Regions from separate parts of the Janthinobacterium sp. KBS0711 genome, predicted to be linked through region 1. Evidence: predicted binding sites of a transcription regulator. Region 1 holds the regulator's gene; each other region holds the start of a gene.
The links. Region 1 encodes NrdR, which represses ribonucleotide reductase genes. Its sites were predicted from a motif close to CACNANATNTNGTG; they were not measured.
Positions count from the first base shown of each region.

Region 2: a site for NrdR is predicted at 6,746-6,759, ahead of VM94_RS15610 (ribonucleoside-diphosphate reductase subunit alpha). Genes of this name have one in related genera too.
Region 3: a site for NrdR is predicted at 2,103-2,116, ahead of VM94_RS11450 (ribonucleoside triphosphate reductase). Genes of this name have one in related genera too.

Region 1 is NZ_LBCO01000007.1:75,201-82,901, forward strand. Features, by position in the region: gene ybgF (tol-pal system protein YbgF) at 1-35, opposite strand, end outside; gene pal (peptidoglycan-associated lipoprotein Pal) at 170-691, opposite strand; gene tolB (Tol-Pal system beta propeller repeat protein TolB) at 735-2,003, opposite strand; gene tolA (cell envelope integrity protein TolA) at 2,009-3,028, opposite strand; gene VM94_RS04150 (ExbD/TolR family protein) at 3,077-3,517, opposite strand; gene tolQ (protein TolQ) at 3,533-4,222, opposite strand; gene ybgC (tol-pal system-associated acyl-CoA thioesterase) at 4,268-4,669, opposite strand; ZMP/ZTP riboswitch at 4,953-5,077, shown strand; gene glyA (serine hydroxymethyltransferase) at 5,189-6,436, shown strand; gene nrdR (transcriptional regulator NrdR) at 6,580-7,041, shown strand; partial or broken gene pilV (type IV pilus modification protein PilV) at 7,273-7,701, shown strand, end outside.
Region 2 is NZ_LBCO01000024.1:660,787-671,000, reverse strand. Features, by position in the region: gene VM94_RS15645 (MacB family efflux pump subunit) at 1-1,709, shown strand, start outside; gene VM94_RS15640 (ABC transporter substrate-binding protein) at 1,862-2,851, shown strand; gene VM94_RS15635 (hypothetical protein) at 2,919-3,458, opposite strand; gene VM94_RS15630 (cytochrome C assembly family protein) at 3,790-4,593, shown strand; gene VM94_RS15625 (PP0621 family protein) at 4,590-4,850, shown strand; gene VM94_RS15620 (sigma 54-interacting transcriptional regulator) at 4,970-6,043, shown strand; gene ampD (1,6-anhydro-N-acetylmuramyl-L-alanine amidase AmpD) at 6,021-6,632, shown strand; gene VM94_RS15610 (ribonucleoside-diphosphate reductase subunit alpha) at 7,025-9,976, shown strand; gene VM94_RS15605 (ribonucleotide-diphosphate reductase subunit beta) at 10,201-10,214, shown strand, end outside.
Region 3 is NZ_LBCO01000020.1:35,176-48,532, forward strand. Features, by position in the region: gene VM94_RS11440 (anaerobic ribonucleoside-triphosphate reductase activating protein) at 1-121, opposite strand, end outside; gene nrdD (anaerobic ribonucleoside-triphosphate reductase) at 114-311, opposite strand; gene VM94_RS11450 (ribonucleoside triphosphate reductase) at 308-2,056, opposite strand; gene VM94_RS11455 (hypothetical protein) at 2,180-2,590, opposite strand; gene ubiU (ubiquinone anaerobic biosynthesis protein UbiU) at 2,752-3,789, shown strand; gene ubiV (ubiquinone anaerobic biosynthesis protein UbiV) at 3,917-4,813, shown strand; gene ubiT (ubiquinone anaerobic biosynthesis accessory factor UbiT) at 4,833-5,360, shown strand; gene VM94_RS11475 (heavy-metal-associated domain-containing protein) at 5,392-5,703, opposite strand; gene VM94_RS11480 (substrate-binding periplasmic protein) at 5,906-6,775, shown strand; gene aspT (aspartate-alanine antiporter) at 7,037-8,719, shown strand; gene aspT (aspartate-alanine antiporter) at 8,774-10,462, shown strand; gene VM94_RS11495 (bifunctional aspartate transaminase/aspartate 4-decarboxylase) at 10,509-12,119, shown strand; gene VM94_RS11500 (TolC family protein) at 12,297-13,357, shown strand, end outside.

The sequences.
Region 1 (7,701 bases):
GCGGCGGCGACGCCGGCTTTCGAGAATGTCATCATGGGTCGGGCTTTCTAAGGTTACGCAAACATGCAAACGGGGCGCCGGGCGGTGAATCACCGCGCTGCGCCCCATTATTATGCCTATGACTGGCCAGTTAGGTAAGCGCCAATGCTGCCGCGCTCACCTGTCAACATCAATAAACGATGTCAGCGCGGCGGTTTTCTGCCCATGCTGCTTCGTTGCTGCCTTGTGCTTTAGGCTTTTCTTTGCCCAGCGACACGGCTTCCATTTGGCCTTCTGGCACGCCCAGGGCTGCCATCGACTTGCGCACGGCTTCAGCACGTTTCTGACCCAGGGCCAGATTGTACTCAGCGCCACCGCGTTCATCGGTGTTACCTTGGATCAGGATCTTGCGGCTAGGCGTTTTCACCAGGTAGCCAGCGTGGTTTTGCACGACTGGGGTGTCCGCTTCGCGCACGACGTATTTGTCGAAGTCGAAGTAGATGCTGCGGTTAGCCAGCACGCCTTTTGGATCGTCCAGTGGATCGACCGATGCGGTCGTTACTGGCTGAACTTGACGGGTGTCAACTGGAGCTGCGACTTTTTCAGGAGCGCGCTCAACCACTGGGGTCTCGGCTACTTTGACTGGGGTGCTGCAGGCGGACAGCAGAGCTGCGGTAGCGGCGATGAAAGCCAAACTTTTAAAGTTACTCATTTTTATTCTCCGGGTCATGGTTAAAGGTGAAACTGTACAGCATTTACTTCATAAAAGGACCCCAGGTGGGCTCCTTGATATTGCCAGCTTGCGTAGTCAAACGCTGTTTGACGCGGCCATCCACCGATACCACTGCCAGCGACTTGCGTCGTCCGGATTCGGTCGCGTACATGATATATTTCCCGTTGGGCGAAAAGCTCGGTGATTCGTCGTTGGCGGTGTCCGACAGGCGCAGTTCCTGGCCACTAGCCAGGTCGAGCGCGTAGAGCTGGAAATTGCCGTCGCGACGGGAAATATAAGCAAGTGTCTTCCCGTCGGACGAAATCCGCGGGCTGATGTTGTAGGAGCCGCCAAACGTCACGCGCTTGGCTTCGCCGCCGCTGGCCGACATGCGGTAGATTTGTGGTCCGCCGCTGCGATCGCTGGTGAAGTAGATGCTTTGGCCATCGGCCGAGAATTGGGGTTCCGTATCGATGCCGCTGCTGGTGCTGACGCGGCGCAAGCCGCTGCCGTCGGCATTGACGGTGTAGACCTGGGTATGGCCATCGCGCGACAGGGCCACGGCCAGGCGCGAGCCGTCCGGGCTCCAGCTCGGTGCGGAATTGCTGCCTTTTTCATTCGATACGATGGTGCGCTGGCGCGTCACCAGGTTTTGCACGTAGACGATGGGCTTTTTCTTTTCAAACGACACGTACGCGACCTTGGTGCCGTCCGGCGACCAGGCAGGCGAAATGATCGGCTCGTTCGAGCGCAGGGCGACCTGGATGCCTTCGCCATCGGCGTCGGCCACTTCCAGGCGGTATTCGCGGCCCGATTGCGTGACGTAGGCGATGCGCGTGGCGAACGCGCCCTTGACGCCCGTCAGCTTTTCATAGATGTCGTCGGCGATCTTGTGCGCCAGCAGGCGGTTGAACTGCGGCGCGGCCGCATTGTTCATGCTGGAAATCTGCGCGCCCTTGATGGTGTCGAACAGCTTGTAGCGCACGTCCAGGCGGCCATCGGCCATGCTTTGCACGGTGCCGGCCGCCAGCGCGTCGGCGCCGCGCGACTTCCACTGTTCATAGCTGACGGGTGCCGTTTCCGCTACGGGCGCATCGGCGTCGATCAGCTTGAACACGCCGCTGCGCGCCAGGTCGGCCTTGATAATGCCGGACAGCGATTGCGGCGCCGCCGATTCATTGACGAAGCTGGCGACAGCCACCGGGATCTGGTTGCTGCCGATCCCCGTAATCTCCACGCGCAGCTGCGCCTGGGCGCTGGACGCTCCCAGCACCAGGCTGGCGCAGAGCACGACATAGCTCATTTTTTTCATGGTCATCATTTAGGCAAATCCTTCATCTCGAATATGAGTTCAATCTCGCGTTCCACGGTGCCGTCTTTTTTCTTCGGCAGTGGCGACGATTTATTAATGGCGTTTTCCACCGAGCTGTCATACGCCGGCAGGCCGCTACTTTTAATCTTTCGGACCGAAATAATTTCCCCAGTTGGCAGTTGCTCGATCTTGAACACGGCGCGCGGGTTGCCCGGCACGTCCGTGCTACCGCTGTACGCGATATTGCTCTTGATCTTGCTCGTCAGGGCAGCGACATAGCCGCTGTCCTTGCGTGGCGCGGTCGCTTTCGCGGCCGTGCCCGTCGTGCCGGCGCCCGCCGCACCCGTGATGCGGCTCATTTCCGCAGCGCGCGCCTTGTCGGCGGCTTTTTTCTCTTCCGCTGCTTTTTTCGCCTTGGCAGCTTTTTCCGCCGCCGCTTTTTTCTCGGACAGTTCTTTCTCGGCTTTTTCTTCCGCCGCTTTTTCTTTCTCTTTGGCCTGCTTGGCTTTCTCCAGCTTGTCGGCCTTTTCTTTTTCCAGCTTTTCAGCCTTGTCTTTTTCTTTCTGCTTCTGTTTTTCCAGTTCGCGCTTTTCTTCCTCGCGTTCCTTTAATTCCTGCTTGCGGCGCTCTTCCGCTGCCGCTTTCTCTTTTTCTTCCTTCAGTTTGGCCTTCTTGCGCTCAAGGGCGATCTCCGCCTCGCGCAGGTCGACCTTCGGCTCGGGCGCGGCCACCGGCGGCGGTGGCGGCGGAGCCGGCTGTTCCACTTGCGGTTCAGGCGGCGGGGCCGGTGTCGGCTCCGGTTCCGTCGCCACTTCGGGCGGCGGCGCGGCCGTCTGCACTTTCATGTCCCACACTTCCGCTTCGACGGCGACAGGTTCCGTATTTTGCCAGTGTACGCCCACCCACAGGAAAAACAGCAGCCCAAGGTGCATCGCCAGCGCCAGGCCCAGCGAGGGCCAGCGGCTGCGTTCGCGCGGCACGCTGTAGGGCTTGCCGAGTACATGGTCGATTTGTTTGTTCTGCAAAGTCTAGTCTATCTAAAAACGGTCAAGTCTGGAAACAGGACGCTGTGCTTACTTGGTGGCCAGGCCGACGCGGGTAATGCCCATCTTTTTCGCTTCCGAAATGAGCTGGATCACATCGTCGTACTTGCTTTCCTTGTCGCCCGCGATCATCACGGGATAGTCCGGATTGGTTTCGTGCAAACCGCGCAGCTTGCGCAGCAGGGCGTCGCGGTTCGGTTCCGTTTCCGGCGACAGCTGTTCCTTGCCGATGACGCCGATCGACAGCGAACCATTCGGTTTCAGCACGATCTGAATATAGTCATCGGGCGGTTTCGCCGACTTTTCCGCGTTGGGCAAGTTCACCACGCTGGGATTGTTCGACGACGGCATCACCATGAAAATGATCAGCAGCACCAGCATCACGTCGATATACGGCACGACGTTGATCTCGGACTTGAACTTGCGGCCACGGCCGCCGCGCATGCCGCCGCTATTGAATGAGGAACCCATGGACGCTGCTCCCTCTTAGCGCGACTGGCGCTGCAAGATGTTGGAGAATTCCTCGACGAAGCTCTCGAAGCGGATCGCCAGGCGGTCGATGTCATGCGAAAAACGGTTGTAGGCGACGACGGCGGGAATCGCGGCGAACAGGCCGATGGCGGTGGCGATCAGCGCTTCGGCAATGCCGGGCGCGACAGCGGCCAGGGTCGCTTGCTGCACGTTGGCCAGGCCGCGGAAGGCGTTCATGATGCCCCAGACGGTGCCGAGCAGGCCGATGTACGGCGAGACGGAACCGACGGAAGCGAGGAAGGCCAGGTGCGATTCGAGCACGTCCATTTCACGCTGGAAGGCTGCGCGCATGGCGCGGCGTGCGCCGTCGAGCACGGCGCCCACGTCCAGCGCTTCGCGCGAACCGTAGGAAGCCTTGCCCTTGATGAATTCGCCCATGCCGGCGTCGAAGATGCGGGCCAGCGCGCCGCTCTGGTCGCGGTTGCCGCTGGCGTTCTGGTGCAGCGCATGCAGGTTGCCGCCGGCCCAGAAGCTGCGTTCGAATTCGATGGTTTGCTTGCGCGCCTGGCGCACGGCAAACATCTTGCGGAAAATGTAGGTCCAGCTGGTCAGGGAAATCAGCAGCAGCAGGGCCATGATCAGTTGCACGATCAGGTGGGCATTGGTGATGAGCGCGAGGAAAGAAAGATCTTGTGTAACGTTCATTGGCTGGCAGTCTGTTGGGTGAATTATCCGGGGTGGCGGGTGGGGTCAGGCGGCGCGCATGCGGGCCGCGACTGCATCAGGCACGGCGCGCGGACGCAGTGCCGAATCGACGCAGCCGATCTTGACGCGCGCCGTGTTGAGCAGGCGGTCGCCGCACCAGGCTTGTTGCAGGAAAACGATGGAGGCGCGCCCCATTTTTTCTATACTTAAGGTTAATCTTACCGTGTCATCGAGTCTGGCTGGCGCATGATAGTCGGCGTTGACGCTTTTGACAACGAACATCGCGTCATGCTGCTCCAGCAATTCCTGCTGGCCCACGTCGATGGCGCGCAGCCATTCGGTGCGCGCGCGCTCGAAGAACTTCAGGTAATTAGCGTAATAGACGATGCCGCCGGCGTCGGTGTCTTCATAGTAGACACGTACGTTCCAGGTAAAGACTGAAGGCATGTTTATTGCGCCAGTAGTGAGATTGAGCAACATTTTACGCGATTTTTCTTCTTGTGACTGTGGGCGCTTGCTGGAAAGCCATGCAAAAGCTGCATATAAGTTGCACCGCAGCATTGTAAAACGGAGGGCTGCAATGGCAAGCCCCGTAACATACGCTTACATGCATGAGCAAAGTTTACATCCAGCTTAAGACGCCGGACCGGCGCTGCCCGGGCGGCGATTATAGCGGCACGCTTGCATTCCTTGCTCAATTTGGGCACTTAACTTACAATTTGCATTCCATTACGTCTCACGTGACTGGCGAAAAGTCGGGCGATCTCCATGAGTGGCGATCGGCAAACCGGCGAAAGGTGGGCACCCACCGGGAAACGTGAGATTTTTCATCAGCCGTTCGCCTGGGTAGCCACTATGGAAAAGCACGAAGAGGCTGCCTGTCCAATGTTGTTATTCACTTAACGCCGGCTCCCCTCATTCGATCCAATCTGCCAGTACAAGCACCCTCATACTTGGAGTTTTTACATGTTTGCAAAAGATCATACCCTCGCCAACGTCGATCCTGAATTGTTCGCCGTCATTCAAAAAGAAAACACGCGCCAGCACGACCACATCGAACTGATCGCGTCGGAAAACTACACATCGCCAGCCGTAATGGAAGCGCAAGGCTCGCAGCTGACGAACAAGTACGCCGAAGGCTATCCAGGCAAGCGCTACTACGGCGGCTGCGAGTACGTCGACGTGGCCGAGCAACTGGCCATCGACCGTGTCAAGCAATTGTTCGGCGCCGAATGCGCGAACGTGCAGCCGAACTCGGGCTCGCAAGCGAACCAGGGCGTATTCTTCGCCATGCTGAAACCAGGCGACCTGATCATGGGTATGTCGCTGGCCGAAGGCGGCCACCTGACCCACGGCATGCCGCTGAACATGTCCGGCAAATGGTTTGACGTCGTTTCCTACGGCTTGACGGCGGAAGAAGACATCGACTACGATGCAATGGAACGCCTGGCCCGCGAACGCAAGCCAAAGCTGATCATCGCCGGCGCCTCCGCGTTCTCGAAAAAGATCGATTTCGAACGCTTCGGCAAGATCGCCAAGGAAGTTGGCGCCTACTTCATGGTCGACATGGCCCACTACGCCGGTCTGATCGCCGCCGGCCTGTACCCGAACCCGGTGCCGTTCGCCGACTTTGTCACCTCGACCACGCACAAATCGCTGCGCGGCCCGCGCGGCGGCATCATCCTGATGAAGGCCGAACACGAAAAAGCCATCAATTCGGCCATCTTCCCTGGCATCCAGGGCGGCCCGCTGATGCACGTGATCGCCGGCAAGGCCGTTGCCTTCAAGGAAGCGCTGAGCCCTGAATTTGTTGAATATCAGAAGCAAGTGATCAAGAACGCCGATGTGCTGGCGAAAACCCTGATCAAGCGCGGCCTGCGCATCGTTTCCGGCGGCACCGAATCGCACGTCATGCTGGTCGACCTGCGCGCCAAGAACCTGACGGGCAAGGAAGCCGAAGCCATCCTCGGTTCCGCGCACATCACTTGCAACAAAAACGGCATCCCGAACGACCCGCAAAAACCATTCGTCACTTCGGGCATTCGCCTGGGCAGCCCGGCGATGACGACGCGCGGTTTCAAGGAAGCGCAAGCGGAAGAAGTGGGCAACCTGATCGCGGACGTGCTGGACAATCCGCATGACGCCGCCACCATCGAGCGCGTGAAAGCGGCCGTGAAAGTGCTGGCCGACGCGCACCCTGTGTACGCTGCATAATTATTTGTCCAGAATGTGTCATACAGAGTAAGATTCTGTATGACACATTCCTTCGTGCCCAAGGGCGCCCGGAGTGATTCGGGCGCCCTTTGTACAAGGACGGTGATTTCCCGTAATTATTACTATAAAGTTGTAGCCAGCCCATGAAATGTCCATTTTGCCAGCACGGCGACACCCAGGTTCTCGATACGCGCGTATCGGAGGAAGGGGATGCCATTCGGCGCCGCCGCCGCTGCGGCAAATGCGACAAGCGTTTTACGACTTACGAGCGCATTGAACTTATCATGCCGGCCGTCGTCAAAAAGAATGGCAGCCGGACGGAGTTCGCTGCGGATAAGTTGCGCGGCAGTTTGATGCTGGCCTTGCGCAAGCGTCCCGTCGCGGCCGCCTCCGTGGATACGGCCATCGCGTCCATCCAGGAAAAACTGCTGACCAGCGGCTTGCGCGAAGTTGATTCCGGCTATATCGGCGAACTCGTCATGCAGGAACTCAAGCGCCTCGACAAGATCGCCTACATCCGCTTCGCCTCCGTGTACAAGAATTTCGAAGACCTGGCCGAGTTCCAGGATGCCATCGCCGAAGTGGGGCAGGCGCGCAAGCCCTGACCTCACCTTCTTGTTCACCTTGTTGAAAACGGGGCCGGTTTGCGCCCCGTGTTCACCACGCCAGTGTTCGCCCGGCAAGCGGACTGATTAATCCCAACGCTGTTCTTCCCACCTTTCGCCGTACTGTTTGCGCCAGCGCAGACCCGGCTTTTTGCGCGCGCCTATCTTGTAGCTGGGCCGTGCGTCCGTGCGGCTCCAGTCCTGGTTTCATTCTGTCCGCAGGAGAAGCTCATGCACAGCGGCGCGCGTGGTCTCATGGGTGGCAGCAGCCTCGTCGAGGTGCTCGTGTCGCTGCTGCTGTTGGCGCTGGGCCTGTTGGGCGCCAGCATCCTGCAATTGAACTCCCTGCGCGCGCGCCATGAGTCGGCGCTGTTGTCGGCGGGCGTGCAACTGGCGGCCGGCATGGCCGAGCGCATGCGCGCGAACAGCGTGCTCATGAATGGCCCCGATACGGGCAATTCCTACCTGAACGTGGCGTATGCGGCGGCGGACGAGGCCGAAGCGGGCGGCGGTGCGCCGGACTGTTTTGGTACTGCCGCCTGCAGCGCGGCCGAACTGGCGCAATTCGATATCGCCGAATGGAAGCAGCGGCTGCATGCGGCCTTGCCCGGCGCGCGCCTGCATATCTGCCGCGACACTTCCGCATGGAATGCCGCCGCC
Region 2 (10,214 bases), on a different contig from region 1:
AACTGGCGTGGCTGCGGCGCGAAGCGTTCGGCTTCGTCTTCCAGGGTTATCACCTGATCGCCACGGAATCGGCGCGCGAAAACGTGGAAGTGCCGGCCCTGTACGCGGGCATGCCGGCGGCGGCCCGCCATGCGCGCTCGGAAGCGCTGCTCAAGCGCCTGGGCCTTGGCGAGCGGCTAGACCACCGGCCGAACCAGTTGTCGGGCGGGCAGCAGCAGCGCGTGTCGATCGCGCGCGCGCTGATGAATGGCGGACGCATCATCCTCGCCGATGAACCGACGGGGGCGTTAGACAGCAGCAGCGGGGCCGAAGTCATGGCCCTGCTGGGCGAACTGGCCGACGCGGGCCACACCATCATCCTCATTACGCATGACCGCAAGGTGGCGGCCCAGGCGCGCCGCGTGATCGAGATCAGCGATGGCGAAATCATCGAAGATTCGGGCGCCATCGCCATTCCCGCCACGTCGACGGCCCTGCCGCCGCTGGACATGTCGCGCGCCGCGCACGATACCGGTGCGTCGCTGGGCACGGAATTGCTCGACGCGGCGCGCGCGGCATGGCGCGTGCTGTGGATCAACCGCTTCCGCACGGGCTTGACCCTGCTCGGCATCGTCATCGGCGTCGCTTCCGTGATCGTCATGCTGGCCATCGGCCTGGGCACGCGCCAGCAGGTGATGGCGCAATTGGGCGCGTTTGGCTCGAACCTGCTGTACATGGCGTCGCGCGGCGAAAGCTCGCGCATCCCCGGGCGCAGTATCACCCTGGCCGACCTCGATGCGCTCAAGGACGTGCCGGGCATTTCCCACGTGCTGCCGAATGTCACGGGCAACAAGGTAATACGCCACGGCAACCTCGACGTGCAGACCTATGTGCGCGGCACGGGACCAGCCCTGCCGCAGATCCAGACCTGGCCCGTGGCCAAGGGCGGCTTCTTTACCGAGGAAGACGAGCGCGAGATGGCCACGGTGGCCGTGCTGGGCGCGCACCTGGCGGAAAAGCTGATGCCCGACGTGCCCAATCCCGTGGGGCAGAGCATCCTGATCGGCAACGTGCCGTTCCAGGTGATCGGCGTGATGAGCGCGAAGGGCGCGCTGACGGGCGAGAAGGATGAAGACGACGTGCTGCTGCTGCCGTTTTCCACGGCCGGCATCCGCGTCTTCGGCCAGCGCGAGCCCACGTACACCGTCATGGCGGTGGACGACGTCAAGCGCGTGACGGAAGTGGAGGCGGCCGTCGACGCCACCATGTTCGAGCGCCACCGCATCCGCGACTACGGCATCAGCAACGCGGCCGCGTCGATCGCCGCCGAAGCCAAGACGCAGGACAACATGACCATGATGCTGAGCCTGATCGCGGCCGTCTCGCTGGTGGTGGGCGGCATCGGCGTCATGAACGTGATGCTGATGACGGTGCGCGAGCGCACGCGCGAAATCGGCATCCGCATGGCGACGGGCGCGCGCCGGCGCGACATCCTGCGCCAGTTCCTCACGGAAGCCGTGCTGGTGTCGGTGGTGGGCGGCGTGGCCGGCATCGTAGTCGGCGTGACGGTGGCCGGCTTGCTGCTGGTCTGGGACGTGCCCGTGATCTTTTCCCTGAGCGCCATCGCCGGTGCGTTTGCCTGCGCCGTGGTGACGGGGCTGGTGTTTGGCTTCATGCCGGCGCGCAAGGCGTCGGGACTTGATCCGGTCGTGGCGCTGGCGGGACAGTAATAACAGGCAGTAATAACAACGCCGGCAGCGTGGCTGCCGGCAAAAAAATGTTGCCCTGGCTCCAACACGCGGTACTATCTCCTGATAATAAAAGCAGTGTTTCGCGTAGTTTTGCCTTTGCGGGCACACACCAACCACCACAGGAGAACCCGATGCAGAAAAAATCAACTTTGAAGACCGGTATCGCCGCCGCCCTCATGCTGGCCTTCGGCATGGGCGCCGTGCAGGCGCAGGCGCAGGAAGTCGTGCGCCTGGGTAATTTGAAATTCGCCCATTACGGCGCCGTGTCGTACATCAAGGAAATCGCGCCCAAGTGCGGCATCAAGGTCGAAGAGCATATCTTCGCCAAGGGCCTCGACGTGATGCAGGCGATTATCGCGGGCGAGCTGGACGTGGGCGCGACGGCGTCCGAAGCGGCCATTTCCGGCCGCGCCGGCGGTGCGCCGATCTATGTGGTGGCCGGTTTTGCCAAGGGCGGCGCGCGCCTGGTGGGCGGGGCGGGGCAAAAGATTACCAGTGTCAAGGAACTCAAGGGCAAGCGCGTGGGCGTGACGCGCGGCGGCATCCAGGAAGTGCTGCTGCTGGCCGAGCTGTCGCAGGCGGGCCTGACGTATTCGGAAACCAAGGGCAAGGACGTGCAGCTGGTATTTCTCGCCTATGCCGACTTGAACCAGGCGCTGATGGGCAAGAATATCGACGCCATGATGCAGTCCGAGCCGCAGTCGTCGCAGGCGATCAACAAGGGTTTCGGCACCGAAGTCATCAAACCGTACGATACGCCGATCGGCGAACCCGTGCGGACCATGGTGATGACGGAAAAATTCTACAAGGAACGCCGTCCCGTGGCGGAAAAGTTCATGCGCTGCTTCGTCGAAGCCACCAAGACCTTTATCGACAACAAGGCGACGGCGGAAAAATATGTGCGCGAAGTCGTGTTCCGCGGCCAGATCACGAAGGATGACTTCGACGACGCGATCAGCAATTCGCCGTATTCGTACGACATCTCGCCCGAGCATATCCAGATCACCACGGATGTGATGGTGAAAACGGGCGTGGGCCGCATGACGAAGCCGCCCGTGGCCAAGGACTGGGTCAAGACGGACTTGCTGGAGCAGGCGAAAAAGAGCCTGAACGTGAAGTAAATCAGGCAGCCATGAAAAAACCTCCGCACCAGCGATGGCGCGGAGGTTTTTTTGTGGAGGAGTGGCTTTAGCGGGCGTTAAAACCCATCCAGCCTTTTTCCGTCTGGCGGAAGCTCAGCGTGTAGATGCGGGTCAGTTCATCGCCCTTCTTCAGTTGGCGGCTGATGATGGCGCCGTAATTGTTTTGCACGAGCTGGTCCGACCATTGCATCAGGTTGTCGAAACGCTCGGCCGTCATCGCCGCCTGGCGCGCCAGCAGCGGCGCGGGAATCGCCTTCTTTTCCTGTTGCTGCACCCAGAAGTCGCGGAAGACCTTGTTTTCGCCGTTCATGCCGCGCGCCATCAGGCCCAGGCCCATGGTCATGCCCACGGAGCCATCCGTCTTTGCCTGCGCCTCGAGCTTGTCGGCCACGTCGGCCAGCAATTCCAGGTAGCCCACCTTGGCGCGCAGCACGGCCGAGCCCTTGATTTCATACTGTTCGTTCTCTTTCCAGCCGTTGAGCTTTTCCAGCTTCGCGATGTCGAAGTACTCCTTGTACAGGTCATAGCTCTGGACGGATGTGCGGAAATACTCTTCGTACGTGGATTGGGAAGGCGCATCTTTCATGCAGCCGCTTAATATAGTGCAGGCAGCCAGCAGGAGACAGGTCCAGGACATTTTTTTGAAAGAGAACATGGCGGTGGGGGCGAGTGGCGAAAGGTGAAAGATTGTTGCTCTATGGACATAATTATAGGACTGCCTCATCCAGATGGCAACGTGGCCGTGACGCGGCGGCAGTGTGCCGCAGGAAAGATTGCTGAAATCTTGAGGCTGCGCCACCCCGCCGCGGCCGAGGCGCGATATCATGGCAGGCTTGCGGTATCGGCTGGCGGCAAATTGCCTGCAGCCCATACTGCCGCTTGAATCGCGCTTGCCGGCTATGGTGTAAACTTAAACTATGCAGATCTATTTCTTTTTCATTGCCGCCCTGTTGTACGCGGCGTGCGCAGTGCTTCCCTCGTCCCGTGCCCGGCTCATTGCCGGCCTGACTGGCGTCGCCTGGCTGGCGCACGCCGCCACCCTGTGGTTCGACCTGATGGCGCCGGGCACCTTGCGCTTTGGTTTTTCCGCCATGCTGTCGGCCGCGCTGTGGGTTTCGGTGGGCGCCTACTGGATAGAGAACCGCAATTTCAGCCTGGATGGCCTGCGCCGCATGGTCATGCCCAGCGCCGTCCTCGCCATCGGCCTGGCCTGGGCCTTCCCTGGCAGCCAGGTCAGCATGGAAGGCAAGTCGGCCGTCTTCGGCTGGCATATTGCCGTGGCCGTGCTCGCCTACAGCACCCTGACGATTGCCGCCTTTCACGCCGTGCTGATGGCGCTGCAGGAATCGCGCTTGCATACGCGCAGCGAAAGCCGTGGCTTCATCGGCACGGCGCTGGACCAGCTGCCAGCCTTGCTGACGATGGAAAAGCTGCTGTTCCGCATGATTGGCCTGGGTTTTATTTTGCTCAGCCTGACCGTGCTGTCGGGCATCGTGTTTTCTGAGCAACTGTTCGGCAAGGCCTTGAACTGGGATCACAAATCCGTGTTTACCATGCTGTCGTGGCTGCTGTTTGCCTCGCTGCTGGCAGGCCGGCGCTTTCGCGGCTGGCGCGGCAAGACGGCCCTGAGCTTTACCCTGGCCGGTTTCGCCACCTTGCTGCTGGCCTATGTCGGCAGCCGTTTTGTACTGGAAGTGGTTTTACACCGAGGATTCGCATGACACGTGTTTTATTCTGGCTGGCGCTGGTGTTCCTGGTGCTGTTTGCGATCCGCAGCAAGATCCGTGGCATGCAGCAGCGCGCCCGCGCGCAGCAGCAACAGCAGCCGAACCCGTTTACGCCGCCCGGCCGGCCGCAGGAATTGCCTGATGCCGAGCTGATGCTGTGCTGCGCCCATTGCGGCGTGTATTACCCAGCCTCGGAAAACGTGCAGGCCAAGGGTCACGATTACTGCAGCCACGCGCACGCCACCTTGTAAGGGCAGGCCGGCAGGTTCGCGCGCGTTGCTCATCCGTATCGTAACGTCCTCCGGCATCCGTCCGGCGTAGCATCTGCAGCAGGCGGTTCGTCGCCGCCATTGCGGAAAGGCGCGCCTCCATGTCCCGTCCCAGTCCCAGCCAGCATCCTGCCGGCGATATGCCGCCGGCGCCGCAACTGAGCGGCAACTCGCTGCCCATGCAGGCGCTGCGCGCGCAGATCGGCCGCATCGCCCGCTGTGGCGCGCCGGTGGCCATCCGCGGCGAATCGGGCACGGGCAAGGAACTGGCGGCGCGCGCCATCCATGCCCAGGGCGCGCGCGCCAGCTTCCCGTTTATCGCCGTCAACTGCGGCGCCATTCCCGAAGCGCTGATGGAGGCGGAATTCTTCGGCTGCCGCCCGGGCGCCTATACGGGCGCGCTGCACGAGCGCCAGGGCTTGTTCCAGGCGGCCCACGGCGGCAGCCTGCTGCTCGACGAAGTCGACGATCTGCCGCTGGCCATGCAGGTAAAGCTGTTGCGCGTGCTGCAGGAGCACCGCGTGCGCAAGCTGGGCGGCAGTAGCGACGAAGCCGTCGACGTGCGCATCCTGTGCGCCAGCCAGCATGGCCTGGCGCGGGGCGTGGCCGCCGGCACATTCCGCCAGGACCTGTTTTACCGCCTGAATGTGATCGAGCTGGTGTTGCCGCCGCTGCGCGAGCGGCGCGGCGATCTGCAGGTATTATGTGAGGTGATTCTCGCGCGCCTGTCGCCACGCCGGACCGTGAGTCTGGCGCCGCCCGTTCTGGCGGCCCTGGCCGCGCATGCGTTTCCCGGCAATGTGCGTGAACTGGAAAACGTGCTGGAGCGGGCGCTGGCCTTTGCCGACGGCGGCGTGATCGCGCTCGACGGGCTGGTCTTGCCATCGGCGGCGGGCGACATGCCCTTGCGGGCGCCGCCGGCATTGCCGGACTTGCCGGAACGGCAACTGTGCCTGCCAGGCATGGCGGCGCATGGCGTGGCCCCCGTCCTGCCGCTGGACGTGTATTTGCGCCAGGCCGAGCGCGACATGATCATGCTGGCGCTGGTGCAGGCGCGCTACCACCGCGCACGGGCGGCGCGCCAGCTGGGCTTGAGCGTGCGCCAGTTGCGTTACCGCATGCAGAAATTGACGATACAGGAAGCTTTACTTGATGAGCGGATGGACGATAGATGAAGACGGCTGGTGCGACGGCGCGCTGCGCTATGACTCGCCGCACCACGATGCGCGCCCGGACGGTGCGCAAATCGACTTGCTGGTGATTCATAACATCAGCTTGCCGGGCGGCCACTTTGGCGGGCCGCATGTGTCGGACTTGTTTACGGGCCGGGTAGATTATAATGCCGATCCTTCTTTCGCCGACCTGCGTGGCTTGCAGGTATCGGCGCACTTTTTTGTGCGGCGCGATGGTGCGTTGTTGCAATATGTTTCTACTGATCAACGTGCCTGGCATGCGGGCGCGTCCATGTTCGAAGGACGCCCGCAATGCAATGGCTATTCCATCGGTATCGAAATGGAAGGCGCGGACGACGTGCCCTTCCAGCAGCGGCAATACCATGTGCTGGCGGCGCTGACGGCGGCGCTGGTGGCGCGCTACGGGCTGTCCCAGGTGCGCGGGCACGAGCATATCGCGCCGGGGAGAAAGACGGATCCGGGGCCATTTTTTGACTGGCATTTTTACCAAGTATGCTGGCTGGAAACCCTGCGCGGGCAGCCTGCGTTAGCGCTTACTTCGCGGGGATTGGGCTTTCCATCCATGCCCTGAAAAGTCAACCGAAATCGTATATGAAAATACAAAAAATTACGCCAACGGATGCCGGAAAACTATTGCATCACCCTCCGATGGGTACTACAATTAGTGCAGAAGTTGGACGTAAAGACTATATGTAGTGCCATCACAGACGTTTTCAGAATTATTGTCAAAGCTACCCGGATTGCTGATAAAGCACTGGAACTGGCGGTTTATCACCCTTGATCGTGTTTCGCGCCAGCCGGGCAGTGCGGTGTGGCGAGATGGATTCTGACACTGTTTTATGCATTATTAATTTACTATTTAGCAACAAATATCTGAAGAAACCCTGACCATCGGGCGTTCTATTCAACAACACACGCGGCAGCAAAACTGCAGGCTGACTTTAGCTGACAACGGGAGCTTCAATGCAATCACCACAAGATATTTCCATCCATCCAACGCCAGTATCGCCAGCGCCAGGCGCGGCCAACAGCGTGGCGAGCACGGGCGCGGCATTGGGCGACTATCGCATCATCCGCCGCAACGGCGCGGTGGTGGCATTTGAGCCTTCGAAGATCGCCATCGCCATGACCAAGGCGTTTTTGGCCGTTAACGGCGGCCAGGGCGCAGCCTCGGCACGCATCCGCGAACTGGTGGAGCAACTGACGGACGGCGTCGTCGCCGCGCTGGTGCGCCGCCATCCGGGCGGCGGCACCTTCCATATCGAAGACGTGCAAGACCAGGTGGAACTGTCGCTGATGCGTTCGGGCGAGCACGACGTGGCGCGTGCCTACGTGCTGTACCGCGCCAAGCACATGGAAGAGCGCCGCTTGCAGAAGGAAGCGCAAGGCGCGTCCGCGCAAGTGACCGCGCCCCAGCTGAACGTCACCGACAACGGCGTGCGCCGCCTGCTGGACATGCAGGAAGTGCGCGACCTGATCAACGCCGCCTGCGCCGGCCTGGAAAAGCATGTCGATGCCGACGCCATCCTGGCTGAAACCGTGAAAAACCTGTACGACGGCGTGCCTGTCGAAGAGCTGCACAAGTCGGCCATTCTGGCGGCGCGCGCGCTGATGGAAAAAGACCCGGCCTACAGCCAGGTCACGGCCCGCATCCTGCTGCACACGGTGCGCAAGGAAGTGTTCGGCAAGGAAGTGCCGCAAGCGGCCGCTGCCGCCGAATACCTGACCTATTTCCCGCAATACATCGCCAAGGGTATCGCCGCCGAGCTGCTGAACCCGGTACTTGCCAGCTTCGACCTGGAGCGCCTGGCGAAAGCCATCGTCGCCGACCGCGACTTGCAGTTCGGCTACATCGGCCTGCAAACCCTGTACGACCGCTACTTCCTGCACATCCAGGACGTGCGCATCGAAATGCCGCAAGCGTTCTATATGCGCGTGGCCATGGGCCTGGCGCTGAACGAAGCGGACCGCGAAGCGCGCGCCATCGAGTTCTACAGCCTGCTGTCCTCGTTCGACTTCATGAGCTCGACGCCGACCCTGTTCAACTCGGGCACCCTGCGCTCGCAGCTGTCGTCGTGCTACCTGAGCACCGTCTCCGATGACCTGGAAGGCATCTACGACGCCATCAAGGACAATGCGCTGCTGGCCAAGTTCGCCGGCGGCCTGGGCAACGACTGGACGCCAGTGCGCGCCCTGGGCGCCCACATCAAGGGCACCAACGGCAAGTCGCAAGGCGTGGTGCCGTTCCTGAAAGTGGTCAACGACACGGCCGTGGCAGTCAACCAGGGCGGCAAGCGCAAGGGCGCCGTCTGCGCCTACCTGGAAACCTGGCACATGGACATCGAGGAATTCCTCGACCTGCGCAAGAACACGGGCGACGACCGCCGCCGTACGCACGACATGAACACGGCGAACTGGATTCCCGACATGTTCATGAAGCGCGTCATGGAAAAAGGCGATTGGACCCTGTTCTCGCCGTCGGACACGCCAGACCTGCACGACAAGGTCGGCAAGGCCTTTGAACAGGCTTACCTGGGCTACGAAGCCAAGGCCGCCGCCGGCGAAATCCGCGTCTTCAAGAAGATTGCCGCGCTGGACCTGTGGCGCAAGATGCTGTCGATGCTGTTTGAAACGGGCCACCCATGGATCACGTTCAAGGATCCTTGCAACATCCGCAGCCCGCAGTCGCACGTCGGCGTCGTTCACAGCTCGAACCTGTGCACGGAAATCACGCTGAACACGGGCCCTGACGAAATCGCCGTCTGCAACCTCGGTTCCGTCAACATGCCGGCGCACATGAAGGAAGGCAAGCTCGATCACGTCAAGCTGGCCAAGACCATCCGCACCGCCATGCGCATGCTCGACAACGTCATCGACATCAATTACTACGCCGTCGACAAGGCGCGCAATTCGAACATGCGCCACCGTCCGGTCGGCATGGGCGTGATGGGCTTCCAGGACTGCCTGCACATGATGCGCGTGCCGTTCGCCTCGGACGCCGCCGTATCGTTTGCCGACACCTCGATGGAAGCCGTCTGCTACTACGCCTACCTGGCGTCGACGGAACTGGCCGAAGAGCGCGGCCGCTATGAGTCGTACGCCGGCTCGCTGTGGGACCGCGGCATCCTGCCGCAGGATTCGGTGAAACTGCTGGCCGAAGAGCGTGGCGGCTACCTGGAAGTCGATGCCTCGTCGGCCATGGACTGGACGCCGGTGCGCGAACGCATCGCCAAGTTCGGCATGCGCAACTCGAACTGCGTGGCGATCGCCCCGACGGCGACGATTTCGAACATCATCGGCGTATCGGCCTGTATCGAGCCGACGTTCCAGAACCTGTACGTGAAATCGAACCTGTCGGGCGAATTCACCGAGATCAACGGCTACCTGGTGCGCGACCTGAAGGCACGCGACCTGTGGGATGAAGTCATGATCTCCGACCTGAAGTACTTCGACGGCTCGCTGGTGAAGATCGACCGCATCCCGCAAGACCTGCGCGATATCTATGCCACCGCCTTTGAAGTGTCGCCAAGCTGGCTGGTGGAAGCGGCTTCGCGTCGCCAGAAGTGGATCGACCAGGCCCAGTCGCTGAACATCTACATGGCTGGCGCATCGGGCAAGAAACTGGACGAGACCTACAAGCTGGCATGGCTGCGTGGCCTGAAAACCACCTACTACCTGCGTACCATCGCCGCCACCCACATGGAGAAATCGACTTCCAAGACGGGCGCCCTGAACGCCGTGGCAGTCGACGGCGGCATGTCGGCCAGCGCGCAAAGCGCCCAGGCAGCGGTCGTCGCGGCAGCAGCGGTGGCCGTGGCGCCAGTGGTGGCAGCGGCAGCGGACGACGCCGATGGCGAAGCCTGCTACCTGCGTCCAGGTGATGACGGTTTCGAAGAGTGCGAAGCCTGCCAGTAAAAACCTGCTGCGCAGCCCCCTCTCGGGTTCTGTGTTGCTCACCGTACTAAAGTACGGCTGCGCTACTCGACCCGATATCGGGCTTGCTCGCGACGGTTTTTAAAAAATTTAAAGTTGTCAGCCCAGAGCGTCTGGGCTGATTCAATGTTGTCAATATCCGCATTGTCCGATTCAACGGGCCTGTTGCGGATCGCCGGCTCGCCGGCATGGAAAGGAAGAAGAATATGTCGTTGTCCTG
Region 3 (13,357 bases), on a different contig from region 1:
GCGGATTGTGGCAATAGCCGCAACGCCAGGGGCAGCCCTGCACGAACACCACGGCCGCCAGCTTGCCCGGATAGTCGGTGGCGGAAAAGGGCGTCAGGCCGCCCACTTTCAACTCAGCCATGGCAGGCGGGCTGGCCAACCCGGGCGCTCGCTTCCGTAAAGTACTGGCGTTCTTGGAATTCGCCCTGCTTGCCGATATTGAACGAGGCGACGGGGCGGTGGTAGCCCATCACGCGGGTCCAGATTTCGCAGCGCTGGCGTTCCGTGTCGAGCAGGGTGATGGCGGGAGTGAAGTCGGGACGTGCATTCATGGCGTTTCCTTGAGTGGGTGAGCGAGATCGGACTGCTTGCGGGCGATCAGTTCCGCGTCGCAGGTGGGACAGAATTCATGTTTGCCGGCCAGGTAGCCGTGGCGCGGGCAGATGGAAAACGTGGGCGTGACGGTGATGTAGGGCAGCGAAAAGCGGCTCAGCGCGCGTTTTACCAGCTCGCGGCACGCATTCGCATCCGACAGCGCTTCCGTCATGTACAGGTGCAGCACCGTGCCGCCCGTGTATTTGCGCTGCAGCGCATCCTGCAATTCCAGCGCCTCGAACGGGTCGTCCGTATGGCCGACGGGCAGTTGCGACGAATTCGTGTAATACGGATTGTCGACGGTGCCCGCCTGCAGGATGGCGGGATAGCGCTTGCGGTCTTCGCGGGCGAAGCGGTACGTCGTGCCTTCGGCCGGCGTCGCTTCCAGGTTGTACATGTGGCCCGTCTCTTCCTGGAATCGCACCATGCGGGCGCGCACGTGGTCGAGCAGGCGCACGGCCAGCGCATGGCCTTCCTGTGTCGTGATGTCGTAGGCGCCGGCGCTGAAATTGCGGATCATCTCGTTGATGCCGTTCACGCCCAGGGTGGAAAAGTGATTGCGCAAGGTGCCCAGATAGCGCTTCGTGTACGGGAACAGGCCTTGCTGCATCAGTTCCTCGATGGTGCGGCGCTTGATTTCCAGGCTGGTCTTGCCCAGCTCCAGCAGGCGGTCCAGGTCGGCCATCAACGCTGGCTCGTCGCCGCGCCACAAGTGGCCCAGGCGCGCGCAGTTGATGGTGACCACGCCCAGGGAACCCGTCTGCTCGGCGGAACCGAACAGGCCATTGCCCCGTTTGAGCAGTTCGCGCAAGTCCAGCTGCAAGCGGCAGCACATGGAACGTATCATGTTCGGCTTGAGTTCCGAATTGATGAAATTCTGGAAGTAGGGCAGGCCGTAGCGGGCCGTCATCTCGAACAGGCGTTCCGCGTTCTCGCTATGCCAGTCGAAATCCTCGGTGATGTTGTAGGTGGGGATGGGGAAGGTGAAGACCCTGCCCTTGGCGTCGCCCGCCATCATGATCTCGATGTAGGCGCGGTTGATCATGTCCATTTCCGCCTGCAGCTCGCCATAGCTGAAGTCCATCTCCTGGCCGGCGATGACGGGAATCTGCTCGCGCAAATCATCCGGGCAGACCCAGTCGAAAGTGAGGTTGGTGAACGGCGTCTGCGTGCCCCAGCGCGATGGCACGTTGAGGTTGAAGATCAGCTCCTGCATGTACTGGCGCACGTCCTCGTAGCGCAGGCTGTCCTTGCGGATGTAGGGCGCCATATAGGTGTCGAAGGAGCTGAATGCCTGCGCGCCGGCCCACTCGTTTTGCAGCGTGCCGAGGAAATTGACGATCTGGCCGATGGCACTCGACATGTGTTTCGGCGGGCCCGATTCGATCTTGCCCGGCACGCCATTCAAGCCTTCGTGCAGCAGGGTGCGCAGCGACCAGCCGGCGCAATAGCCGGCCAGCATGTCGAGGTCGTGGATGTGCAGCGCCGCTTCGCGGTGCGCCGCGCCCACTTCCGGCGGATACACCTGGTCCAGCCAGTAATTGGCGATGACCTTGCCCGACACATTGAGTATCAGGCCCCCCAGCGAGTAGCCCTGGTTGGCGTTGGCGTTGACACGCCAGTCGCGCCGGTCCAGGTATTCATTGATGGACGCGGCGACATCGACCTGGCCGCGTGATGGAAGAACTGCATTCGTCGTCATGAAACCTCCAATAAACACAACATGCGGTGTTTTTATGGAGATTAATCACTAAATATAGTGGCGTCAAAGGGCGCGTGCAGTTGCGTGGCGAATCCTTGATGCAGGTGAAAAAAGCGTCCCCGTTTACTTTTTCGCGCGGCCCTGGCGCAGGAGGAAGCCGCTCAGGCCAAGGTAAGCGGCGCCGCAGACGGCGATGCTGACGACGGAGGCGGGCAGCACGTGCGCCCAGATTTCCCGCGCCGAGAAGGTGCTCCAGCTGGCCACGCGCGCGTCGAACGTCACGTAGTTCGCCAGCAGCCAGTAGACGGCCAGCAGGCCTGTGCAGATGGCGGCCTGGCGCAGCACGGGCATGGCGCGGCGCGCGAAGACGGCTTGCAGGAACAGCAGCAGCACGCCGGCCCAGACGCCCAGCGCCTCGGGCGACAGCACGGAGAGCGCCTCGGCGTCGTAGCCTTGCGCGGGGGCGGCCCACTGCACTTGCAGCACGGTGAGGAACAGGGTGAGCAAAAAAATCAGCAGCGGTTTGCGGGGCATGGCGGCAATCGGTGAGGGAGAAAAGTGGGGCATTTTACAGCCAGGTCAAGCAAGTTGAACGCGCGCCAGCCATGCATGCATTCCTTCACCTGCGTCAAGGACTGGGCGGTATGGGCGGGGCTATAGTCTGCACCCTGAGCCGCTACAGGACTGTGAACACCATGATGCTTGAATCAACCACCGCCACCCGCGTGGCCGGACCGCTGGAACTGGTCTGCCCCGCCGGCAGCCTGCCTGCCTTGAAGGCGGCCATCGACAACGGCGCCGACACCGTCTACCTGGGTTTTCGCGACGCCACCAATGCGCGCAATTTCGCCGGCCTCAATTTCGACGAGAAGGCCATCGCCGAGGGTGTGCGCTACGCCCACCAATATGGGCGCAAGGTGCTGCTGGCGCTGAATACCTATCCGCAGCCGCACAACTGGGCCGTGTGGCGCAGCGCCATCGACCGCGCCGCGCAGGCCGGCATCGACGCCATGATCGTGGCCGATCCGGGCCTGATGGCGTATGCAAGCGAGCACCACCCGCAACTGCGTTTGCACCTGTCCGTGCAGGGCTCGGCCACCAACTACGAAGCCATCAATTTTTACCATGAGTACTTCGGCATCGCCCGCGCCGTGCTGCCGCGCGTGCTGTCGATGGCGCAGGTCGAGCAACTGATCGCCAAGACGGAAGTCGAGATCGAGGTCTTCGGCTTCGGCAGCCTGTGCGTGATGGTCGAAGGGCGCTGCGCGCTGTCGTCGTATGCGACGGGCGAGGCGCCGAACACCCACGGCGTGTGCTCGCCGGCGAAATCCGTGCGCTGGCTGGAAACGCCGAACGGTCTCGAATCGCGCCTGAACGGCGTGCTGATCGACCGCTACGCACCGGGCGAAAACGCCAGCTATCCCACCCTGTGCAAGGGACGTTTCGAAGTCAACGACGAAGAGTATTACGCCATCGAGGAGCCGGCCAGCCTGAACACGCTGGCGCTGCTGCCGCAGCTGATCGCCATGGGCGTGCGCGCCGTGAAGATCGAAGGACGCCAGCGCAGCCCCGCCTACGTGGCGCAGGTGACGCGCGTGTGGCGCGAAGCGATCGACGCCTGCCGCGAAGGCAATGCGCGCTACGCCGTCAAGCCGGCCTGGATGGCGTCCATGGACAAGCTGGCCGAAGGCCAGCAGCACACTCTAGGCGCCTACCATCGCTCCTGGAAATAGCAAAACCTACTGCGCGTCCCGGGGCGTGGCCTGCGATGCTCGCTGTGCTCTAGCACAGCTGCGCTTCTCGGCCTCGCCGCGAACCGCTCGCTACGGTTTTGTAAACTTTAAAAATACTGGAAAAGGCATGTTAAAACTCTCTTTGGGCCCTTTGCTCTACTACTGGCCGCGCGCCACCGTCTTCGAGTTTTACCAGCAGATCGCCACCACGGCCGTCGATATCGTCTACCTGGGCGAAACCGTCTGCTCGCGCCGGCACGAGGTGCGCCTGGCCGACTGGCTCGATATCGCCGACATGCTGGCCGCCGCCGGCAAGGAAGTGGTGCTGTCGACGCAGGCGCTGATCGAGGCGGGCGCGGAACTGGCGACCCTGCGCCGCATCACGGGCAATGGCCGTTACGGCGTCGAGGCCAACGACATGGGCGCCGTGCACTGCATGGAAAAGGGCACGCCCTTCGTCGCCGGTCCCCATCTGAACCTGTTCAATGGCCCCAGCCTGCAATTGCTGGCGCGTCTGGGTGCGCGGCGCTGGGTGATGCCGCTGGAAATGGGGCAGACGGCGCTGGCCGAGATGCAGCGCCAGAAACCGGATGGGCTGGAGACGGAGGTATTCGCCTACGGCCGCATGCCGCTGGCGTTTTCCGCGCGCTGCTTCACGGCGCGCAACCGCAACCTGCCGAAGGACGATTGCGGCTACAGCTGCCTGGAAGAGCCGGACGGCCTGCTGCTGCGCACGCGCGATGAAGTGCCGTTCCTTGTGCTCAACGGCACGCAGACGCAGTCGGCCCTCGTCTACAACCTGGTGCGCGAGCTCGAGGCCATGCGCGATATGGGCGTGTCCGTGGCGCGCATCAGCCCGCAAGCCATGCATACGGAACAAGTCATCGCCATCTTCGACCGCGCCCGCCGCGGCCAGGTCAGCGGCATCGGCGCCCAGGCCCAGCTGGCCGCTTGCCAGCCGGCCGGCGCCTGCGACGGCTACTGGCACGGCCAGCCCGGCATGGAACAGCACGCCGCCCATTGAACGCATCGAAAGGAAGCACATGCAAGATCAACTGGAAAGATTGCCCGTCCCGGCCAAGCCTCCTCTGAGCAAGCCGGCCGTATCGTACCGGCTGCCCGAACCGCTGGCCGAATTGCTGTCCAAGCTGCCGCCGTATCCCGCCTCGTGGCTGTTCGTGCAAGGCTTGAACCGCCTGCTGGCGCCGCAATTGCCCGACGACGTGCGCTGCAGCCTGGAAGGGCGCAGTCTTCGCTTGCGCCTGCTGGACGCGGGCATCGCCTTCGATTTCGAGTGGCAGGGAACGGTGTTCGTGGCCGAGCGCTATGTCGACGTGCCGGACCTGTGCATCGCCGCCAGCGTGCATGACTTGATGCTGCTGGCGCGGCGCCAGGAAGATCCGGACACCCTGTTCTTCAGCCGCCGTTTGAGCCTGGAAGGCGATACGGAACTGGGCTTGCTGTTCAAGAATACGCTCGACGCCATCGAGTTGCCGCCGTTCGACCTGCAGGCGCTGGGACCGCGCCGCGTGCTGGCGCACCTGCGCGACCGGGGCGCGCGGGGAGGGTAAGCGGGAAGGTGGCGGCGCGCAGTGGCGGCACTCAGTGGCGGCAGTGGCCGCAGGCGCCGCTGCATGAGGCCAGCTGTTCTTCATCCGTCGCTTCGCCCATGAAGCCGGCGTCGTTGACGGCGGCCAGCAGGCGTTCCTGCGTGGCCAGCTTTTCGTCGAATTGCACCGTGGCGCCGTGGCGCGCCAGCGAGACGCAGACGGTGGCCACGCCCGTGACGGCTTCGAGCGCGCCCGTCAGCCTGTCGGCGCAGCCTTCGTGATCCATTCCAATAATATTCAAGCGCGCTGTCTGCATGGGTTCCTCTTGTTTTTCAGATAAAAAAACAGCGTAGGCGAGGGGCATGCATGCCGTCCAGAGCGGCACGCAGGATTTATTTTCTATTTGCGGTTTTATTGATCTGGATTAATTCCGACCCCTGCTGTCCAGCGCTGAAAGCGCTGTTGTTTTGTACACAGTTTCCATATTCGAGTCGACAAGCGTGCTCTGCTGCGTGATACTGTCATTCTGATAAGAACGCTGATGAAAGCGCTGGAAAGGAGGGCCCATGCAGCGCCGCCCCCTGCTCAAGCTTGCCGCCCTGTGGCCGTTGGGCGCCGCCGCCGCCGGCAAGTCGTCGCCGCTGCCGCTCGTGTATCCGCGCCACCAGGCGATTGATGATCCGCAACAAGGCTATGTGACGGCCTTGCTGCAACAGGCGCTGGCCCGTTCGGGCCAGGCCTATGCCTTGCGCCGCTCCGCGCTGCGCATGGTGCAGACGCGCGCCATGCAGGAAATCGCCACGGCGTCCGGCAGCGTCGATGTCGTCTGGACCATGACGAGCCGCGCGCGCGAAACGCAATTGCTGCCGGTGCGCATCCCCATCGACCGCGGCCTGATCGGCTGGCGAGTGGCCCTGATCCACGCGCGCCAGCCGCAACTGCTGCGCGACGTGCGCAGCATCGCCGCACTGGCGCGGCTGTCGGCCGGCCAGATGCGCGACTGGCCCGACTCCGTCATCCTGCAGGCGAATGGCTTGCGCCTCGATACTTCGAGCACCTACGAAGGCCTGTTCCAGCAACTGGCGGCGGGGCGCATCGACTACTTTCCCCGCTCCGTGATCGAGGCGCAAAGCGAGCTGGCCAGCCATGCGCCATTGCCGCTGGCGCTGGACACTCACCTGGTCATCCGCTACCCGGCCGCGCTGTATTTTTTTGTCGGTAGGCACCGGCCGGAACTGGCGCGCCACATCGAGACCGGGCTGGAGAAAATGCTGGCCGATGGCAGTTTCGCGCAGCTGTTCCAGCGCCATTTCGGTCGCCTCGCGCAGGGCCTGAAGCTGTCCCATCGGTACGTGCTGGAATTGGCCAATCCCGACTTGCCGGAAGAGACGCCGCTGCTGCGCAAGGCACTTTGGTACCGTCCAAAACATTACTAATAGTTTTATTGATCAGTGTCAAACAAGCGCTTCAATCGTGCGCACGATGTTTGATGAAACGCAAGGCGAGTTCAACAGAACACCTGTTGACACTTGTAAAATTTTCACCGAACATAATTCCACGTTGCAACATTTTGCAAGCACAAGCTGCCATGGCAATTGTCGTGCAGGACCCGTGCGCCCGTTCAAAAGCCAGCCGCCGCCAGCCGCCGAACGTTCTGTTCCCTTGTAACCATCCGTTATCTTTTCGAAGGTTTGCCCATGCTCGAGTCGATCACGTCGGTATTGCACCAGGTGCCGGAGCTGGCCCTGTTCCTGGCGCTGGCGTTGGGCTATGCGGTAGGGCAAATACGCTTCGGTCCCATCCAGCTGGGCGGCGTGTGCGGCACCCTGATCGCCGCGCTGCTGATCGGCCAACTGGGCATCACCCTGGACGCCAGCGTCAAGAACGTCTTCTTCATGCTGTTCATCTTCGCCCTCGGCTATGCGGGCGGTCCCCAGTTCTTTGCCAATCTGAATGCCAAGGGTTTGCGCCTGGGCTTGCTGTGCCTGATCGAAGTGGTGGTGGTGCTGGCGCTGGTGCTGCTGGCCACGCGTTTCCTGGGCCTGGACCAGGGCACGGCGGCCGGCATGATGGCGGGCGCGGCGACGGAATCGGCCGTCGTCGGCACGGCCACGGACGCCATCTCGAAACTGGCGCTGCCGGCCGCCCGCATCGCCGAGCTGCAAGCCAACGTCGTCACCGCGTATTCCATCACGTACATCTTTGGCTTGATCGCCATCGTCATCGTCACCAGCCAGATTTTTCCGCTCCTGCTGCGCGTCAACCTGCGCGAGGAAGCCGATAAATTGTGGGAAAAGATGGGCGGCGCGCAAACCGATGGCGACGGCGTGCAGGCGACGCCGGACATGGTGGGCCGCGCCTACCGCATCAGCCGGGGCGCGGGGCGCCGTCTCGATGCCTTGCAGCATATTTTCGCGGGCCGCGCCAGCATCACGCGCGTGCGCCGGCATGGCAAGGTCTTGCCGCTGGAACCCGCACTGCGCCTGCGCAGCAACGACGAAGTGCTGGTGATCGGCCACCGTCCCGCGCTGGTGGCGGCCGAAGCCATCCTGGGCGAGGAATTTGCCGACACGACGGGCTTGAACATGGCGGTCTCCGCCGTCGAAGTGGTGCTGCAGCAGGCTTCGCTCGTCGGCCAGCCCCTGCGCCAGCTGGCCTTGCCGTCCGGCGTGCACGTGGCGGCCGTCGTCCGTGGCGAGCACAGCATGCCGCCGCTGCCTGACCTTTCACTGCAGCGCGACGACGTGCTGCGCCTGTACGGCACGACGGAAGGGCGCCAACTGAACACGGCGTTGGCCGCCATCGGCAAGCGCGTGCCCGCGGGCGACCGCAGCAATATCGTCTACGCCAGCATCGGCATCGTGCTCGGCGTGTACATCGGCGGCTTTTCAGCCAAGCTGGGCGGCATTCCGTTTTCGCTGGGCACGGGCGGCGGCGCCTTGCTGACTGGCCTCGTGTTCGGCTGGTACCAGGCGCGAAAACCGGGCATGCCCGGCATCCACCCCAGCGCGCTCGACATGATGAAGGATATCGGCCTGGCCACCTTCATCGCTTGCGTGGGCCTGGCGTCGGGACCGCAGGCGATCGACCTGATCCGTCAGTACGGGCTGTCGCTGCCGCTGATGGGCGTGTTGATCGCCGTCGTTCCCGCCTCGCTGTCCCTGCTGGTGGGCCACTTTTTCCTCAAGCTGGAAGCGCCAGTGCTCCTGGGCGCCATCGCCGGCCAGCAGTGCAGCACGCCGGCCCTGTCCGCCGTGCAGAACGCGGCCGGCAATTCCACGCCCTTGCTGGGCTACACGATTACCTATGCCATCTCGAACGTGGTGCTGCCCCTCTTGGGGCCGCTGATCGTGGCCCTGGCCGGCTCCGTCCACGCGTGAAGCACGCAAGAGCACAAGCAGTAAAGAATTCCTTCAACATGAAAGGCGGTCCGCATGGAATGGTTGCATGAGTTATTCAAGAAGTCGCCTGAAATTGCCTTGTTTCTCTCCCTGGCAGCGGGTTATTACATCGGCAAGATCAAGTTCGGCTCGTTTCAGCTGGGCGGGGTCGCCGGTTCACTGCTGGTGGCGGTACTCGTCAGCCAGGTAGGCGTCGCCATCGATCCTGGCGTCAAGTCGGTGCTGTTCGCGCTGTTCATTTATGCGGTCGGCTATGAAAGCGGGCCGCAATTCTTCAATTCGCTGGGGCGCCAGTCCGTGCGCGAAATCATCCTGGCCGTCGTGCTGGCCGTGACGTCGCTGATTACGGTGGTCATCCTGGCCAAGATGTTCGATCTGGACAAGGGCCTGGCGGCCGGCGTGGCGGCGGGCGGCTTGACGCAGTCGGCCATCATCGGCACGGCCGGCGACGCGATCACCAAGCTGGGCCTGGCGGCCGAGGAAGTGGCGCGCTTGCAGGGCAACGTGGCCGTCGGCTATGCCGTGACGTATGTGTTTGGCTCGTTTGGCGCCATCATCGTCTGCGTCAACATCTTGCCAAAGCTCATGGGGCGTACCATCCGCGAAGATGCGATCAAGGCGGAAACGGCGCTGCAAGCGGGCGTGCAAGTGCTGGGACCTGGCCAGACGCCGGCCGCGCCTGACTTGATCGGCCGCATCTACGACGTGGGCCCCGGTGCCGGGCGCTCCGTGGAGGAGATCGAAAGCGCCAATCCGAACACGGCCATCACCATCGAGCGCGTGAAACGCAATGGCCAGATCATTGACGTCAGCCCGGACCTGGTGCTGGCGGCCGACGATATCGTGCTGCTGGTGGGCCGGCGCGAAGCCATGCTCAGCGTCTCTTCCCAGTTGGGCAAGGAATTGCTTGCCGTCGAAGGCATGGAACTGGTGATGCAGCGCCGCGACATGGTGCTGACCAACAAGGCTTACCACAACAAGACGGTGGGCGAAATCCGCAGCGCGACGGCGCCGGGCGTGCGTCACGGCATCTTTGTCGTGCAGCTGAGCCGCATGGGCAAGATACTGCCCATGCAGGCGGAAACCGTCGTGCAGACGGGCGACGTGGTGACCATCTATGGCGCCGAGCAGGACGTCAAGCGCGTGGCGGCCGAAGTGGGCTATATGATCGTGCCGAGCGCCAAGACGGACTTCGTCTACATGGGCGCCGGCCTCGTCGTCGGCCTTCTGGTGGGCTTGCTGGTGGCGCGTATCGGCTCGATTCCGCTGACACTGGGCAGCGGCGGCGGCGTTCTGCTGTCGGGCCTGGTATTCGGCTGGTTCCGTGCCAAGCGCCAGACGTTCGGCTACATGCCCAGCGGCGCCGTGCAAATCCTCAAGGACCTGGGTCTGGCCGGCTTTGTTGCCGTCGTCGGCCTCACGTCCGGCCTGCAAGCCGTGCAAACCGTGCGCGAACATGGCCTGACCCTGTTTGGCGTCGGCGTGGTGGTGACCATCCTGCCGATGATTCTGACCATGCTGATCGGCCGCTACATCTTGCGTTATGACAACGTGGCCGTGTTTGCTGGCGCCTTGTCCGGCTCGCGCAGCGCCAATCCCGCGTTCGGCGAAGTGCTGAACGCGGCGCAAAACTCGATTCCCACCGTACCGTTTGCCATCACGTATGCCTTGGCCAACGTTTTCCTGACCTTGCTGGGGCCGCTGATCGTGGCCTTCGTCTGAGTCTGCAAGAACCCTGCACATTGTCTGTCAATAAGGAGTAGCAAAAATGGATTTCAGTAACCCAAGCAAACTCGCCCTGTTGAGCCCATTCGAATTGAAGGATGCGCTGATCCAGACGGCCAAGCAAAGCAACCGTTTGATGCTCAATGCGGGCCGCGGCAACCCGAATTTCCTGGCCACCACGCCACGTCACGGCTTCTTCCAGTTCGGCCAGTTCGCCATGACGGAAGCGGAACGTTCCTATGTGTACATGGACGACGTGGGCGGTTTCCCCACGCGCGACGGCATCGAGGCGCGTTTTGAAATCTTCGTGCGCAAGCATGAAGGCAACCCGGGCGTGCATTTCATCGAGGCGGCCGTATCGTATGTGCGCGACCAGCTGGGCTTGAGCGCGGGCGACTTCCTCTACGAGATGTGCGAAGCCATCCTCGGCTGTAACTATCCCGTGCCGGACCGCATGCTGCGCCTGTCCGAGAAAATCGTCGGCCAGTATATCCACCGCGAAATGATCGGCAAGCATCCGTTCGTCGGCAACTTCGACATGTACGCCGTCGAAGGCGGCACTGCCGCCATGACGTATCTGTTTGCCAGCCTGAAATCGAACCACATCATCCAGGAAGGCGACACGATCGCCCTGGGCATGCCGATCTTCACGCCGTACATCGAAATTCCACAGCTGAACGACTACAAGCTGAACACCGTGCACATCGATGCGCCGCAATCGAACAACTGGCAATTCACGAAGAAGGAGCTGGACAAGCTGCTGGACCCGAAAGTCAAGGCCTTCTTCCTCGTCAACCCCAGCAATCCACCGTCCGTCAAGATTGATGGCGAGACCCTGGAATACATCGCCAAGATCATCAAGAAGCGCCCGGACCTGATCATTTTGACCGATGACGTGTATGGCACTTTTGCCGACAATTTCGTCTCGCTGTTCGCCATTTGCCCGTTCAACACCATCCTCGTGTATTCGTTCTCGAAATACTTCGGCGCGACGGGCTGGCGCATGGGCGTGGTGGCCACGCATGAAGACAATGTGCTCGACGCCAAGATTGCCAAGTTGCCGGAAACTATCAAGAAGCAGCTCGATGTGCGCTATCACTCGATCACGACGGAGCCGCGCGCGCTGAAATTCATCGACCGCCTGGTGGCCGACAGCCGCACCGTGGCGCTGAACCACACGGCCGGCCTGTCCACGCCCGTGCAGGCGCAGATGACCTTGTTCTCCCTGTTCTCGCTGATGGATGAAGAGCAAAAGTACAAGCAGTCGATGAAGCGCATCGTGCTGCGCCGCAAGGAAGCGCTGTACCGCGAACTGGGCTTGCCGATGGTGCACGACGCCAATTCCGTGCGCTACTACCATCTGCTGGACATGGAGTCCCTGGCCGCGCAAATGCATGGCGTGGAGTTTTCGCAGTGGCTGCTGAAAAAGCTCAAACCGAACGAAGCGCTGTTCCGCCTGGCCGAGGAAACGGGCGTCATCCTGTTGCCGGGCCGCGGCTTCGGCACCACGCACCCGTCCGGCCGCGTGTCGCTGGCCAACCTGAACGAATACGACTACGCCAACATCGGCCGCGCCATCCGCAACATGGCGTCCGAGTTCTTTGCCGTGTTTGAAAAGGAAAAAGAGAAGGGTGGCAAGAAAGCGAAGAAATAATTAGTTTGGTAAAGGCTTGATCGCAACGGGCGTCCCGCAAGAGGCGCCCGTTTTCATGTGCCAGTCCCGGTAACCAATAGTGCAGGCTGGAATGGACATCCATAGATATAATTGCTATTGTGAAAGTATAAACATGGCAACCCCGTGCTTTCCCCTCATTCATTGACTGGACGCTACATGGGCAGATTGCAAGGACACTTATCATTATTGCTGGCCAGCGCGCTGGGCGCGGCCATGCCCGCCGCGGCGGAACCGCTGACCTTTAACGAAGCGCTGCAACAAGCGGCCAAGGCTTCGGGCACGGTGCAGGGCGCCGCGCTCGACGTGCGCGCAAAAACACTCAAGGCGGAAGCCTTGTCGAATATCGACGGCCCTTCCGTGGACTTGACGGCGTTTCGCGGCCGTTTGTCGACGGATTTGAATATCGATACGAGCGGCCTGGCCGGCGTGGTGGGCGGCATCGAATCCGTGCTGCCGGCGATACCCGGCTTGCCCACGCCGCATATTCCCAATTCCCTGAACCGTGAAGTGGTGACGGATTTGACGTCGTTCGGCTTGCTGGGCATGTGGCCCATCTACACGGGCGGGCGCCTGGACGCCGTCAAGGGCCTTGCATCGAGCCTGACCCTGGCCGCGCAAGCGGAGCGCACGGAAGCGGAAGAGCAACTGGCCACCCTGGTGGCGCAGCGCTATTTCCAGTTGCTGCTGGCAAAAAGAGTGGTGGCCGTGCGGGCCGAAGTGACGGCTGGCGTGACGCAGCACCAGCGCGACGCGGCCAGGCTGGAAAAGGGCGGCCTGATTTCGCGGGCGGAACGCCTGCGCGCCGACGTGGCCCTGGACAGCGCCCGCAGCGACGAAGCGCAGGCCCGCAGCGACGAGGAAATCGCCCAGGTGGCGCTCGACCGCTTGCTTGCCGTCAACACGCAAGTGCTGCCCAGCACGCCGCTGTTCGTCAACAGCTTGCCGGTCGGCACCTTGCAATCGTTCATCAGTACGGGCATGCGGGAAAACGCTAACTGGAAAAAGATCGACAGCAAGCGCGTGCAGGCCGAGCAAGCCTTGAAGCTGCACGGCAAGGAATACGCGCCCACCGTGTTTGCCATCGGTAACTACAATTTGAACCGAGGCAATGAAAAGCTCGTGCGCTCGAACTGGGCCATCGGCCTGGTCGTGTCGGTGCCGCTCGTGCACCGCATCAATACGGGCAAGATGATCGCCGCCGCCAAGCTGGACCAGGA